Regions from separate parts of the Streptomyces sp. NPDC093984 genome, predicted to be linked through region 1. Evidence: riboswitches for the same ligand, from Rfam matches in the RefSeq annotation. Region 1 holds a riboswitch; the other holds the start of a gene.
The links. Region 1 has a riboswitch for glycine ahead of gcvT (glycine cleavage system aminomethyltransferase GcvT). Riboswitches for the same ligand answer to the same signal wherever they lie in the genome.
Positions count from the first base shown of each region.

Region 2: it holds a riboswitch for glycine, as region 1 does, so the genes downstream of both, gcvP (aminomethyl-transferring glycine dehydrogenase) here and gcvT (glycine cleavage system aminomethyltransferase GcvT) in region 1, are expected to answer to the same signal.

Region 1 is NZ_JBIWIM010000010.1:224,979-232,224, forward strand. Features, by position in the region: gene ACIRC0_RS30425 (enhanced serine sensitivity protein SseB) at 1-339, opposite strand, end outside; gene ACIRC0_RS30430 (AAA family ATPase) at 406-1,098, opposite strand; glycine riboswitch at 1,315-1,426, shown strand; gene gcvT (glycine cleavage system aminomethyltransferase GcvT) at 1,611-2,729, shown strand; gene gcvH (glycine cleavage system protein GcvH) at 2,839-3,216, shown strand; gene glyA (serine hydroxymethyltransferase) at 3,232-4,494, shown strand; gene ACIRC0_RS30450 (L-serine ammonia-lyase) at 4,600-5,967, shown strand; gene ACIRC0_RS30455 (glycosyltransferase family 39 protein) at 6,101-7,246, opposite strand, start outside.
Region 2 is NZ_JBIWIM010000005.1:515,384-522,629, forward strand. Features, by position in the region: gene ACIRC0_RS21910 (glutamate-cysteine ligase family protein) at 1-264, opposite strand, end outside; gene ACIRC0_RS21915 (hypothetical protein) at 807-1,394, shown strand; gene ACIRC0_RS21920 (DUF5999 family protein) at 1,798-2,004, shown strand; gene gcvP (aminomethyl-transferring glycine dehydrogenase) at 2,095-4,980, opposite strand; glycine riboswitch at 5,158-5,253, opposite strand; gene ACIRC0_RS21930 (PRC-barrel domain-containing protein) at 5,380-5,748, shown strand; gene ACIRC0_RS21935 (DNA polymerase IV) at 5,786-7,171, opposite strand; gene ACIRC0_RS21940 (MerR family transcriptional regulator) at 7,226-7,246, opposite strand, start outside.

The sequences.
Region 1 (7,246 bases):
CAGCCCGCGGGCGAACTCGGCGGCGGGCGCGATGGTGTACGGCATGTGGCCGCCGGCGGCGTGGCGGAACTGCTCCTCCGAGCTGAACACCGGGACGTACGCCTGGCCCTCGATCTCCAGCGTGGGCAGGTCGAGGGGGCCGCTGTGCGGGCCGCCGCCGTTCGGCAGCGGCACCCACAGGAAGCTGCGGCCGAGCACCTCGACGATCCGGCCGCCCGCCGAGGGGATGCCGAGCGAGGCGGAGAGCACCTCCTCCAGCTCGTTGCCCGGCCATCCGCCGTGCGGATGGGGGTGCGCCTGTGCCGGGAAGTCCGCGGGAAGGTCCGCCGGGATGTCCATCTGCCTACCGCCTGCCGAGTACCACTGGTGTGGCGAAAAGGCTAACGGGTGCGCGGGCACCGCGATTCATTCCGCTGATTCCGCCCGGTCCGCGAAGTCGATCCGGCGCAGCACGTCCGCCGCGTCCCGGTCGAGCAGGACCGCCGAGCCGCAGCCCTCCGGGAGGCGGCCCCGCTCGACGGCGCTCAGCAGCTGACGGGTGGCGCGGCGGTGGCGCAGGAAGGCGTACCGGGAGACGCCTCGGCCCCGCTCGCGCTGGCCGTCCAGGGCCGTGTCGGGGGTGACGTCGAGCAGGAGCAGATGCAGCGTGCCGCCGCGGCGCCGGGCCTCGCGGGCCAGCCAGGTGCGCACCCAGGTCTGGGTGCCGCAGTCGTGCACGACGACTCCGCTGCCGGCTCGCAGGGCCCGGCGCAGGCCCGCGTAGTGCGCGAGGCGGACCAACGGGCGGTAGGCCCCGTACGGCAGGAAGCGGGCCAGGCGCGCGTCCCAGCGGTCGCGGGTGTCCTGGGAGTCGACGCGGGCGCCGCGCACCGTGCGCCGCATGAGCGTGGACTTGCCGCTGCCGGGCAGGCCGGTGACCGCGACGACGTCGCGGGCGCCGAAGGTGAGCCCGTACGGGCTGTGGCCCCCTCGGTCGCGCAGGTCGCGGACCACCGGCGCCGGCACCGGCGCGCCGGCCTCCCGGGCCGGGGCTCCGGGCTGCCGGGGTACCGCGATGCCCGTGGTGATGGCGTACGCCGTCGTCCTGTCCACCGTGATCGTCCTCCCTTGCGGTCAGGAAGTCCCATCCCCGCCGAGTGTAAAGAGAAGGTAATGGACGGTTTCTCCCGATGGCGTTCGCGTACTGCCACAAGCCGGTCACAGATGCGTCCGGAAGCCGGTCACGGAGGCGGCCCCGGGCCGGTTGCCCACGCGGCCTGCCCACGATCGGGCGAGGCGTGCAATGATGTGCGCGCCAACTGCATACCGGCCGCTTGAATCCGCGCGGGAGAGTTCCGGGGACGTACGGGGTACGTACGTGGGCCCGGGCGCCGAAGGAGCAAGTCCCTCCCTTGAATCTCTCAGGCCCCGATACCGCGCGGGCGAGGCACATCTGGAAAGCGGGCCGCTTCTCGGTGGCTCCACCCAAGGTGCAAGCCGTGACGACCCGCTGTGCGGGCGTTCATGGCGAACCTCTCAGGTTCCGATGACAGATGGGGAGGACCGACCTCGCCCTCCCCCACGCTCGAATGCGCTCGCGCGGGGGGACCCACGCCCTGGGAGCACAACCGATGAGCAGTAGCCCCCTGCGCCGCACCTCGCTCGATGCCCTGCATCGTTCGCTCGGCGCGACGATGACCGACTTCGCCGGCTGGGACATGCCCCTCAGGTACGGCTCCGAGCGCGACGAGCACGTCGCCGTCCGTACCAAGGCGGGGCTGTTCGACCTCTCGCACATGGGCGAGATCACGGTGACCGGGCCCGAGGCGGACCGGTTCCTCAACCACGCGCTGGTCGGCGACATCGCCTCCGTCCGCGTGGGCCGCGCCCGCTACACCATGATCTGCCAGGAGGACGGCGGCATCCTGGACGACCTGATCGTCTACCGGCTGGCCGAGGCCGAGTACATGGTCGTCGCCAACGCCTCCAACGCCCAGGTGGTCCTCGACGCGCTGACCGAGCGTGCCGCGGGCTTCGCCGCCGCGGTGCGCGACGACCGGGACGCGTATGCGCTGATCGCCGTCCAGGGCCCCGAGTCCCCCGGCATCCTGAAGTCCCTCACCGACGCCGACCTCGACGGCCTGAAGTACTACGCCGGCCTGCCCGGCACGGTCGCGGGCGTCCCCGCCCTCATCGCCCGCACCGGCTACACCGGCGAGGACGGCTTCGAGCTGTTCGTCGCGCCCGAGCACGCCGAGAAGCTGTGGCAGGCGCTGACCGAGGCGGGCGCGCCCGCCGGTCTGGCCCCCTGCGGGCTCTCCTGCCGGGACACGCTGCGCCTGGAGGCGGGCATGCCGCTGTACGGGCACGAGCTGAGCACCTCGCTGACGCCGTTCGACGCCGGGCTCGGCCGGGTGGTGAAGTTCGAGAAGGAGGGCGACTTCGTGGGGCGGGCCGCGCTGAAGGAGGCCGCGGCCCGTGCTCAGGAGAACCCGCCGCGCGTCCTCGTCGGCCTGGTCGCCGAGGGCCGCCGCGTGCCGCGGGCCGGGTACCCGGTCGTCGCGGGCGGCGAGGTGATCGGCGAGGTCACCTCCGGTGCGCCCTCCCCCACGCTGGGCAGGCCGATCGCGATGGCGTACGTCGACGCCGCGCACTCCGCGCCGGGCACGCCCGGGGTCGGTGTGGACATCCGGGGCAGCCACGAGCCGCACGAGGTCGTGGCGCTGCCGTTCTACAAGCGCCAGAAGTAGGCACTCGGCGGACAGGTGACGTGATCCCGCGCACCTCCGCCGGGCTCACGCACGTCTCCAGCAGTACTCCCTTCACCACCACTCCCCCGCGTACAGGAGAATTCAGGCCATGAGCAACCCCCAGCAGCTGCGCTACAGCAAGGAGCACGAGTGGCTGTCGGACGCCGAGGACGGCGTCGCGACGGTCGGCATCACGGAGCACGCGGCGAACGCGCTCGGCGATGTCGTCTTCGTCCAGCTCCCGGAGGTCGGTGACACGGTGACCGCGGGCGAGACCTGCGGCGAGCTGGAGTCGACCAAGTCGGTCAGCGACCTGTACTCCCCGGTCACCGGCGAGATCACGGAGGTCAACGAGGACGTGGTCAACGACCCGTCGCTGGTGAACTCCGAGCCGTTCGAGGGTGGCTGGCTGTTCAAGGTGCGCGTGTCCGAGGAGCCGGCCGACCTGCTGTCCGCCGACGAGTACGACGCCCACATCGCCGGCTGAGGAGCGCACCCGCAGATGACCCTCCTGAACACGTCCCTGCACGAGCTCGACCCGGAGGTCGCCGCAGCGGTCGACGCCGAGCTGCACCGCCAGCAGTCCACCCTCGAGATGATCGCCTCCGAGAACTTCGCCCCGCTGGCGGTCATGGAGGCGCAGGGCTCGGTCCTCACCAACAAGTACGCCGAGGGCTACCCCGGCCGCCGCTACTACGGCGGCTGCGAGCACGTCGACGTCACGGAGCAGATCGCCATCGACCGGCTCAAGGAGCTGTTCGGCGCGGAGTACGCCAATGTGCAGCCCCACTCCGGCGCCTCCGCCAACCAGGCCGCCCTGTTCGCGCTGGCCCAGCCCGGCGACACCATCCTCGGCCTGGACCTGGCGCACGGCGGCCACCTGACCCACGGGATGCGGCTGAACTTCTCGGGCAAGCAGTTCGACGTGGTCGCCTACCACGTGGACGAGACCGGCCTGGTCGACATGGCCGAGGTCGAGCGGCTCGCCAAGGAGCACCGCCCGAAGGTGATCATCGCGGGCTGGTCGGCGTACCCGCGGCAGCTGGACTTCGCCGAGTTCCGCCGGATCGCGGACGAGGTCGATGCCTACCTGTGGGTGGACATGGCGCACTTCGCCGGTCTCGTCGCGGCGGGCCTGCACCCGAACCCGGTGGAGTACGCCGACGTCGTCACCTCCACCACCCACAAGACGCTGGGCGGCCCCCGCGGCGGCATCATCCTCGCGAAGAAGGACTTCGCGAAGAAGCTGAACTCGTCCGTCTTCCCCGGCTTCCAGGGCGGCCCGCTGGAGCACGTGATCGCGGCCAAGGCGGTGTCCTTCAAGGTCGCCGCGTCGGAGGAGTTCCGCGAGCGCCAGCGCCGTACCGTCGAGGGTGCGCAGATCCTCGCCGAGCGGCTGACGGCCGCCGACGCGCGCGAGGCCGGAGTGAACGTCCTGACCGGCGGCACGGACGTGCACCTGATCCTGGTCGACCTGCGCGACTCGGAGCTGGACGGGCAGCAGGCCGAGGACCGCCTGCACGAGGTCGGCATCACGGTCAACCGCAACGCGGTCCCGAACGACCCGCGCCCGCCGATGGTCACCTCCGGCCTGCGCATCGGCACGCCGGCCCTGGCGACCCGAGGCTTCACCGCCGAGGACTTCGCGGAGGTCGCGGACGTCATCGCCGAGACGCTGAAGCCGTCCTACGACGCGGAGGGGCTCAAGGCCCGGGTCAAGGCCCTGGCCGAGAAGCACCCTCTGTACCCGGGTCTGAACAAGTAAGTCACCTTTTGCGGGGCACCGCGCACACTGGGAGTACCGGCGTGCGCGGTGCCCGCACCCCTGTAGCACCCCCTTTTGCACCACCCCCGTAGCGAGGAGTCACCCGTGGCCGTCTCGGTCTTCGACCTGTTCTCGATCGGCATCGGCCCGTCCAGCTCCCACACGGTCGGCCCGATGCGCGCGGCCCGCATGTTCGCCCTCCGGCTGGGCAACGAGGAACTGCTGGCGTCGGTGGCGTCCCTGCGCTGCGAGCTGTACGGCTCCCTCGGTGCGACCGGCCACGGTCACGGCACCCCGAAGGCGGTCCTGCTCGGCCTGGAGGGCGCCTCCCCGCGCACGGTGGACGTCGAGACGGCCGACGAGCGGGTGGAGGCGATCAAGGCGAAGGGCCGTCTGAAGCTACTCGGCGAGCACGAGATCCCGTTCTCCTTCGACGACGATCTGATCCTGCACCGCCGCAAGGCGCTGCCGTACCACGCCAACGGCATGACGATCTGGGCGTACGACGCCGAGGGCAAGGAGCTGCTCTCCAAGACGTACTACTCGGTCGGCGGCGGCTTCGTCGTGGACGAGGACGCGGTGGGCGCCGACCGCATCAAGCTGGACGACACGGTCCTGAAGTACCCCTTCCGCACGGGCGACGAGCTGCTGCGGCTGACGAAGGAGACGGGCCTGTCGATCTCCTCGCTGATGCTGGAGAACGAGCGGGCGTGGCGGTCTGAGGAGGAGATCCGCTCCGGGCTGCTGGACATCTGGCGGGTCATGCAGGCGTGCGTGGCGCGGGGCATGTCCCGGGAGGGCATCCTGCCCGGCGGCCTGAAGGTGCGCCGCCGGGCAGCCGTCACCGCGCGCCAGCTGCGCGCCGAGGGCGACGCGACGGCCCGCGCGATGGAGTGGATCACGCTCTACGCGATGGCGGTGAACGAGGAGAACGCGGCCGGCGGCCGGGTCGTGACCGCCCCCACGAACGGTGCCGCGGGCATCATCCCGGCGGTCCTGCACTACTACATCAACTTCGTGCCCGGCGCGGACGAGGACGGGGTCGTGCGCTTCCTGCTGGCGGCGGGAGCGATCGGCATGCTCTTCAAGGAGAACGCGTCGATCTCCGGCGCGGAGGTCGGCTGCCAGGGCGAGGTCGGCTCGGCCTGCTCCATGGCGGCGGGCGCGCTGGCGGAGGTGCTGGGCGGCACCCCCGAGCAGGTGGAGAACGCGGCCGAGATCGGCATGGAGCACAACCTCGGCCTGACCTGCGACCCGGTCGGCGGTCTGGTCCAGATCCCGTGCATCGAACGCAACGGCATGGCCGCGGTGAAGGCGGTCACGGCGGCCCGGATGGCGATGCGCGGCGACGGCTCGCACAAGGTCTCCCTCGACAAGGTCATCAAGACCATGAAGGAGACCGGCGCGGACATGAGCGTCAAGTACAAGGAGACGGCGCGGGGCGGGCTGGCCGTCAACATCATCGAGTGCTGAAGCACCGGGCCTGAAGGAACAGGCCTGCGGGAACAGCCCTCGACATGGCCCGTCATGGCTGCCGGGACCGGCCCTCGGTCATGACGGAGCACACGAGCGTCTGCGCGGCAGTGGTCGGTCGCCCGGCCGGGTCTCAGTGCAGGGTGATCACCGTTGCGTCGCCGACGGCTCCCCGGGTGGGGATCTTTCGCGTTGTGGTTCCACGCCCGCCGATCAGCTGCTTCAGGGCTGCCGGGCCGGGTTGCAAGCGCCCTCGTTCGAAGAGCACAAGGCTGACCCTTGTGTGAGGGGGCGGTTTCATCCGGCGGTACTGGCTGTATGTGACCGCGTCGCACCCTGAGTACCAGCCCATCTCGGGCTCGTATCCGGTGACCAGGAGACAGGGCTCGTCGGAGGCGAGCTGCCGGGCCACAGGCACGGTGGAGGCACCGAGTCGTTCGGGGCCCGGCATCGCGCCGTGGGCGACGACTTGAGCGGTTCCGAGCACCGTGACCGCGGTCAGGACCGCTATGGCCGCAAGCACTCCCGATGCCCAGTGGCCGACCCGGTCCGCCGTCTCGGACACCCCCAGAACGGTGAGAAGCACGACCGAGAGATATATGAACCGGGGCTCTCCGTCCGTGGCGAGTCCCAGGATGACGCAGATCAGAACGGCCGACATGCCCAGAAACGCGGTTCGCCGGTCATGCGCTCGCAGTTCGCCGCCATGCGCACGATGAGCACGCCACAGTCGTCGTACCGCCCCTGCCATCGCCACGAGCCCCGCGGCCATGACGACGGCTCCCAAGTCACCGGCCAGGCGGTAGGGGAAGATCGCGATGTAGTAGACGAGGCCGTCGCCTATGAATCTGCGTTCGGCCTGATCGGTCGCCCAGAAGATGATGCCCAGCGGTGAGCCGGTGGTCCTGGTCGCGTAGACGAAGTGCGGCAGGAGGCCGAGTACCAGGATCACCGCCGCGAGACCCAGGCGCCGCCCTTGGGCGAGCCAGGCACGGGGCCCATAGGCGATGACGGCGGCCGATGTGATCGCCAGCAGGTTTCCGACGACTCCGTACCGCAGGTAGAAAGCGGCCAGCGTGACGAACGGCAGCAGGAGCAGCGCCCGGGAGTTCTTCTTCTCCTGCGTCCGGACCAGGAGGAACACCACGATGAGCAACAGCCCGGTGGCGCCTATGTCGTTGAGGAACTCAGGGAGCCTACGGAGGAAACCGAGTCCGCTGAGCAGCAAGAGCATGACCACGACGGCCCGGCGGCGCGACAGCCACTGAGCGGCGACCAG
Region 2 (7,246 bases), on a different contig from region 1:
GTTGACCTCGAGGTTGAACATGGCGAGTTCTGTTTGGAAATCTCGGCTCGCAATCCTTTCCAGAACCTGGGCGTTCATCATTCTCGGAGTCCCGTCCTGCCCGACGAGATTCAACTCGATCTCTAGGCCCATCAGGTTCTTGGGGCGATCGAACCGCTTCTCCTCCAGCAGTCGCGCGAGTCCCGTCAGGCACTGCCTGAGCTTGTCGCGGTAGTGCTGGCGATCGGACAGGTCGAACGGCCCTGCCACGACCTTCTCTCCCATCGAAGCGTCCCTCCTGAGATGGGCAGGCCGACGTTACGGCCGCTGCTGTCCCGGGTCACGGGGGATGATGCCCAGGCAACGCGATCGATAACGTCCCAGTTGCGACCGTCACCCGCTACGCTGGAGGCGGCGCGCGGCCGGGCACATTCACGAGGCATGGAGCAGGACGCAGTTTCACGGTGCAACCGTCTCGTGAAAAACGCCGACGAGAATCAGCCGACCGCTACGGACAAGTATTCCGAGGTCGCCGCGCTGACGCCTGCGCAGGACCGGGACGAACCCCGCTTATCGTCGACCGGATATCACCTTGCCGACATAAGCGCGTCGTTCCGATGAAACAGCGCATGAACACGCGTCGTATAAACTTTGCGCACGGGGCAGAGAGTTGGCGCTCACGGTTCGGGCCTTGTCGTCAAAGCGCCACCGTTCGTCCGGGCTCGGTTACCCCCTTCCCTCCCTCTGACCCCGAGAGCTGACAGCGCCGTCCGCCCGCCCACCACGCCCTCGCGCCCCTTTGCCTGTCGAATGAGAGGCGACCCACCATGCAGCTGCATGTCCCTCCGGCTCCCGCGCCCGCTCTCCGCTCCGTCCTCACGGCACTCGGTTCCCCCACCGCGGTGAGGGAGGCTCCCACCCCCTCCCTGCGCACGGCCCAGGGACCCGCGACCCCCGAACTTCCGCTGCCCGTCCATGTCCTGGACCGGATCACCCCGGCCGGCGCATCGGGTACCCGCCTCGCCGGGTGGCGATTCCTCATCCGCTCCGGGGGCCGCGCCGTGGCCGCCGCCGAGACCATGCTGACGCCCGACGGCTGGGCCTTCTCGCACTTCTTCGAGGGCCCGTACGTCGCCGCGACCGAGCGCGCCGTGCTCCAGGCGGAAGCCTCGCTGACCGAGCCCTACCAGGCCCGGCTGCTGTCCGTGCCGGAGCTGTACATGCTCACCCTGTGGCTGCACGGCGACTGCACGGCCGACGGCGCGACGGGCCACCCGGCCGCGAACGACCTCCTGGTGCCGCTCGCCCCGGCGCCGCCCGGCATCGCGGCGCACCGCCCGCACCGCGTCGCCGACCTCCTGCCGATCCTGACCCTCCGGGTCACCCGCACCCCGCTGCTCGGCCAGCCCGCATAGTTTCCGGGTCTCCTCCCACCGTGCCCCGCCGCCGGAGACGGCCGCGGGGCACGTCACATGTTCGGGCCATCGAACACCTCCCGCCCCCCTCGCTCGTTCGTGCCCGATGACGCTCGTACGAGGGACGACGTGCGGGTCGGCCCGTACGGACTAGCCCCTTCCGGCCACCCCGAACCATCCGAAGTGACCCTGCGGTCGGGCTGAACCGCCCGGGCGGGGGATGCGTCATGAACCTGTGAGGAGCGGTACTGGGAAATCCCTGCGGATCGACGCCCGTGGGGCAACACTGGGTTCCTGACCGACGTATCACCGACGGGGGGCGGCGATGAGCGACACCGCGAGCCGCAGGACAGACACGACAGCCATCTCACACATACCGACAGAGCGAAAGATCCCCACCACCATGTGCCAGCACCAGCCACCGTGCCCGACCGCCGAATCCGCCGACCGGGAGTCCGCCCGTCTCGTGGCGCACCACCCGGAGCAGGGATGGAGCCTGCTGTGCAACGGCGTGCTCCTGTTCGAGGACACCGGTGAGCTTCTGCCGGACGGCCAGATCATCGCCCCGCACCGCCCGCTGGGCACCGACCAGGTGATGACAGCCGCCTGAGCGCGCACCAGGGCATCCGCTGCCCTGACACACGAGGGGCCGGCCGGAGACACACGCTCCGCACCGGCCCCGACGCATGTCCGAGGGTGATCACTCGTCGTAGGCGTCCAGCGGCGGGCAGGAGCAGACCAGGTTCCGGTCGCCGAAGGCCTGGTCGATGCGGCGCACAGGCGGCCAGTATTTGTCCGCGGCCGATACCCCGGCCGGGAAGACGGCCTCCTCACGCGTGTAGGCGTGCTTCCACTCACCGCCCAGCGCCGCCGCCGTGTGCGGGGCGTTGCTCAGCGGGTTGTCCTCCGCGGGCCACTCGCCCGAGCCGACCTTCTCGATCTCCGCCCGGATGGCGATCATCGCGTCGCAGAACCGGTCCAGCTCCGCCAGGTCCTCCGACTCGGTGGGCTCGATCATCAGCGTGCCGGCCACCGGGAACGACATCGTCGGCGCGTGGAAGCCGTAGTCGATGAGCCGCTTGGCGACGTCGTCCACGCTCACGCCGGTCGCCTTGGTCAGCGGCCGCAGATCGATGATGCACTCGTGCGCGACCAGGCCGCCGGGGCCGGTGTAGAGGACCGGGTAGTGCGGCTCGAGGCGCTTGGCGATGTAGTTCGCGGACAGCACGGCCACCTGCGTGGCGCGCTTGAGGCCCTCGCCGCCCATGAGCCTGACGTACGCCCAGGAGATCGGCAGGATGCCCGCGGAGCCCCAGGGGGCGGCCGAGATCGGGCCCACGCCCGTCTGCGGACCGGCCTCGGGCTGCAGCGGGTGGTTCGGCAGATACGGCGCCAGGTGCTCGCGGACCGCCACCGGGCCGACGCCCGGACCACCGCCGCCGTGCGGGATGCAGAACGTCTTGTGCAGGTTCAGGTGCGAGACGTCGCCGCCGAAGTGGCCCGGCTTGGCGAGGCCGACCAGCGCGTTGAGGTTGGCGCCGTCGACGTAGACCTGACCGCCCGCCTCGTGCACCGCCGCGCAGATGTCGGCGACGTGCTCCTCGAACACGCCGTGCGTGGACGGGTACGTGATCATCAGCACCGACAGCTCGTCGCGGTACTGCTCGATCTTGGCCCGCAGGTCCTCGACGTCGATCTCGCCGTCCTCGGCGGTCTTCACCACGACGACCTTCATCCCGGCCATGACGGCGCTGGCGGCGTTGGTGCCGTGCGCGGAGGACGGGATGAGGCAGACGGTGCGCTGGTCGTCGCCGTTGGCGCGGTGGTAGCCGCGCACGGCCAGCAGACCCGCCAGCTCGCCCTGGGAGCCGGCGTTGGGCTGGAGGGAGACCTTGTCGTAGCCGGTGACCTCGGCGAGACGTTCCTCCAGCTCGTGGATGAGCGTGAGGTAGCCCTGGGCCTGCTCGGCGGGCGCGAACGGGTGCAGCTGACCGAACTCGGGCCAGGTGACCGGCTCCATCTCGGTGGTCGCGTTGAGCTTCATGGTGCAGGAGCCCAGCGGGATCATGCCGCGGTCGAGCGCGTAGTCGCGGTCGGCCAGCCTGCGCAGGTAACGCAACATCGCGGTCTCGGAGCGGTGCTGGTGGAACACCGGGTGGGCGAGGTAGTCGTCACTGCGCAGCAGGGTCTGCGGGAGCGCGTCCTCGATGGTGGCGTCCAGCGCGTCGATGTCGCCCCCGACGCCGAACGCGGTCCACACCGCGCGCAGCTGGGCCCGGCCGGTGGTCTCGTCGCAGGCGGCCGAGACATGGTCGGCGTCGACGAGGCGCAGGTTGACGCCGTTCTCGCGGGCGGCGGCGACGACGTCGGCGGCCCGCCCCGGGACCCGGGCGGTGACGGTGTCGAAGTAGGTGCCGTGGACGACCTCCACCCCGCCGGCCTTCAGGCCCGCGGCGAGGACCGCGGTGTACCGGTGGGTGCGCCGGGCGATGTTCCGCAGGCCCTCGGGCCCGTGGTAGACGGCGTACATCCCGGCCATCACGGCGAGCAGCACCTGGGCGGTGCAGATGTTGCTGGTCGCCTTCTCGCGGCGGATGTGCTGCTCGCGCGTCTGCAGGGCGAGCCGGTACGCCCTGTGGCCGTCGGCGTCCACGGAGACTCCCACGAGCCGGCCGGGCAGGCTGCGGGCGAACTTCTCGTGCACCGCCATGTAGCCGGCGTGCGGGCCGCCGAAGCCCATCGGGACGCCGAAGCGCTGGGTGGTCCCGACGGCGATGTCGGCGCCGAGCTCGCCGGGGGACTTCAGCAGGGTCAGCGCGAGCAGGTCGGCGGCGACGGTGACGAGGGCGCCCAGCTGGTGGGCCTGGTCGATGAGGGGCTTGATGTCGCGTACGGCACCGGAGGCGCCCGGATACTGGATCAGTACGCCGTTGATCTCCCGCTCGGCGAGCTCGGCCGGGATGCCGGCGCTGAGGTCGGCGACGACGACCTCGACACCGGTGGGCTCGGCGCGGGTCTGGATCACGGCGATGGTCTGCGGCAGCGCGTCCGCGTCGATCAGGAACAGGCCCTTCTTGTTCTTGCCCATGCGCCGGGACAGCGCCATGGCCTCGGCGGCGGCGGTGCCCTCGTCGAGCAGGGAGGCGCCGGAGGTCGGCAGGCCGGTGAGGTCGGCGACCATGGTCTGGAAGTTGAGCAGGGCCTCCAGCCGGCCCTGGGAGATCTCCGGCTGGTAGGGCGTGTACGCGGTGTACCAGGCGGGGTTCTCCATCACGTTCCGCAGGATCACCGGGGGCGTGAAGGTTCCGTAGTAGCCGAGACCGATCATGGAGTCCAGGACCTGGTTGCGATCGGCGAGGGAGCGCAGCTCGGCCAGCACCTCGGCCTCGGTGCGCGCGCCCGGCAGGTCCAGGGCGTCGGCGTTCTTGATCACATCGGGCACCGCGGCGGCGGTCAGCTCGTCGAGCGAGCCGTAGCCGGCCTGCGCGAGCATCTTGGCCCGCGCCTCCTGGTCGGGCCCGATGTGGCGGTGCTCGAACGGGGTGCCCTGTTCGAGCTCGGAGAGCGGAATGCGCTGGGCGGTCATTGCGGAGGCCTCCTGGTCTGACGCGACCTTCGAGGGGCACCACGGCACGGGTACCCCGACGGCCTCCCCCTCTGTCATCTCGACCTGAGAGCTTCACCGGTCCGCCCGAAGGCTCGCCGGCTTTCACCGTCGGTGAGAGCGGAAGCCGTCGACACCCGCCCTGCTTTCCAGAGTGACCTCGTCCGTGCGGTACCTGGGCCTGAGAGATTCCGGGGAGGATTTGCTCCTTCGGCGCCCCCGGATCGCTCCGGAGGACTCTCCCGCACGGGGTCAACGGCCGCTTGCCAGCCTACCAGCGAGGACGAGTCGGCAGCCTGCGTGGGAATCTTCAAGTGGCCGCCTTCCCGAATGTGCTCTTTCGTAGTGCTTACGGATGGGTTGCGACCAGTTGGAGGGACCGTGCAGACCGACATCGATCCGCGGAATCTGATCGGCCGCAAGGCGTTCGACCGCAATGGCCACAAGATCGGCACCATCGACGAGGTGTACCTCGACGACGCGACGGGTGCGCCGGAGTGGGCGGCCATACGGACCGGCCTGTTCGGCAGGGACGCGTTCGTCCCCCTGGAGCCCAGCGAGCTCGTCGAGGGTGCGCTGTACGTTCCCTTCGAACGCGCCCTGATCAAGGAGGCCCCCGACTTCGGCGTCGGCCGCCACCTGTCCCCCGAACAGGAGCTGCAGCTCTACCACCACTACGGCCTGGACGTCTCGGCACCGCCGCCGCCGGACCGTGACTTCGGCCGTTTGGCGGGGTCGGACGAGACGTGACGGGTCGGCGGCAGACTTCCGTGCCTGCCCACCGGTGTCAGGCGCCTGTGCCCGTGGGGGCCGGGCGCTCCGCGATCTCGGGGGCGTCGGGCACCAGGGGCAGCGGGTCCGCCGGCTCCAGCTGAGGGTCGTCGACGCTGAACGTGCGGACCCGGCCCGGCTCCGACTGCGGTGTCTCGAACCGTACGGTCACCCTGCCCAGCCCGCTTCCCTGCACCCATCCCGGCCCGTACTCGGCATGACGGACGTCGTGCCCCGCGAGCCAGACCCGCTCGGGCGGCGCCGCCGGCTCTTCGGCCAGGGACTCCTCCGCCTCCGGTCTCTCCTCCGTCGTGGCCTCCGCCGCCGCCAGGTGGGCCTGCGCGAACAGGTCCTCCTGTGTGTAGTCGGCGAGTCCGCTGACGCCCACACCCAGCAGCCGTACCCCGCCGGTCGTGTCCACGGGCTCCAGCAGCCGCGCCGCCGCCTCCCGCACCACCGCGGGATCGTCCGTGGGCCCCCTCAGGGTCTCGGACCGGGTCAGGGTGGAGAAGTCGTACCTCCGCACCTTCAGCACGATGGTGCGCCCCGACAACCCGGCGTCCCGTAGCCTGCGCACACACCGGTCCGCCAGCCGCTGCACCTCCAGGCCGATCCGCAGCCGGTCGTGGATGTCGACGTCGTACGTGTCCTCGACGGACACCGACTTGGCCTCCCGCTCGGCGACCACCGGTCGCTCGTCGTGCGCCAGCGCCATCGCGTACAGCGCCTGCCCGTGTGCCTTGCCGAGCAGCCGTACGAGCTCGTCCTCGCCCGCCTCGGCGATCTCGTCGATCGTGGTGATCCCGGCCCGCCGCAGGTGGTCACCGGTCGCCGGGCCGACCCCCGGCAGCGTGCGCACGGGCATCGGACCGAGCAGCGCGCGCTCGGTCCCCGGCCGTATCACTACCAGGCCGTCCGGCTTGGCCTGTTCCGAGGCGATCTTGGCGAGCATCTTGGAGGCGGCGAGCCCCACCGACCCCGTCAGCCCGGTGACGGTCCGGATGTCCGCGCGCAGCTTCACGCCGACCCCTCGCGCCGACTCCTCGTCCCAGGCTGCTCCCCCGGCCTCCAGATCCACGAACGCCTCGTCCAGGCTCAACGGCTCCACCAGCGGCGACAGGCCCCGCAGCAGGGACATCACCTGCTCGCTGATCCTGCGGTAGATCCCGAAGCGCGGCACCAGATAAGCGGCGTTGGGCGCGAGCCGGCGTGCCTGGGCCATGGGCATCGCCGAGTGCACCCCGAAGACCCGTGCCTCGTACGACGCCGTGGCCACCACTCCGCGCGGCCCCAGCCCGCCCACGATCACGGCCTTCCCGCGCAGGCTCGGCTTGGCTGCCTGCTCCACCGAGGCGTAGAAGGCATCCATGTCGAGGTGCAGGATGGTCGGCGCGGTTCTCACATCTCCGATGCTGCCCTACACCACTGACAATGCGGCCCTGCCGCGACCTGCCTCTCAGACGGCCCGGTTGCGCCG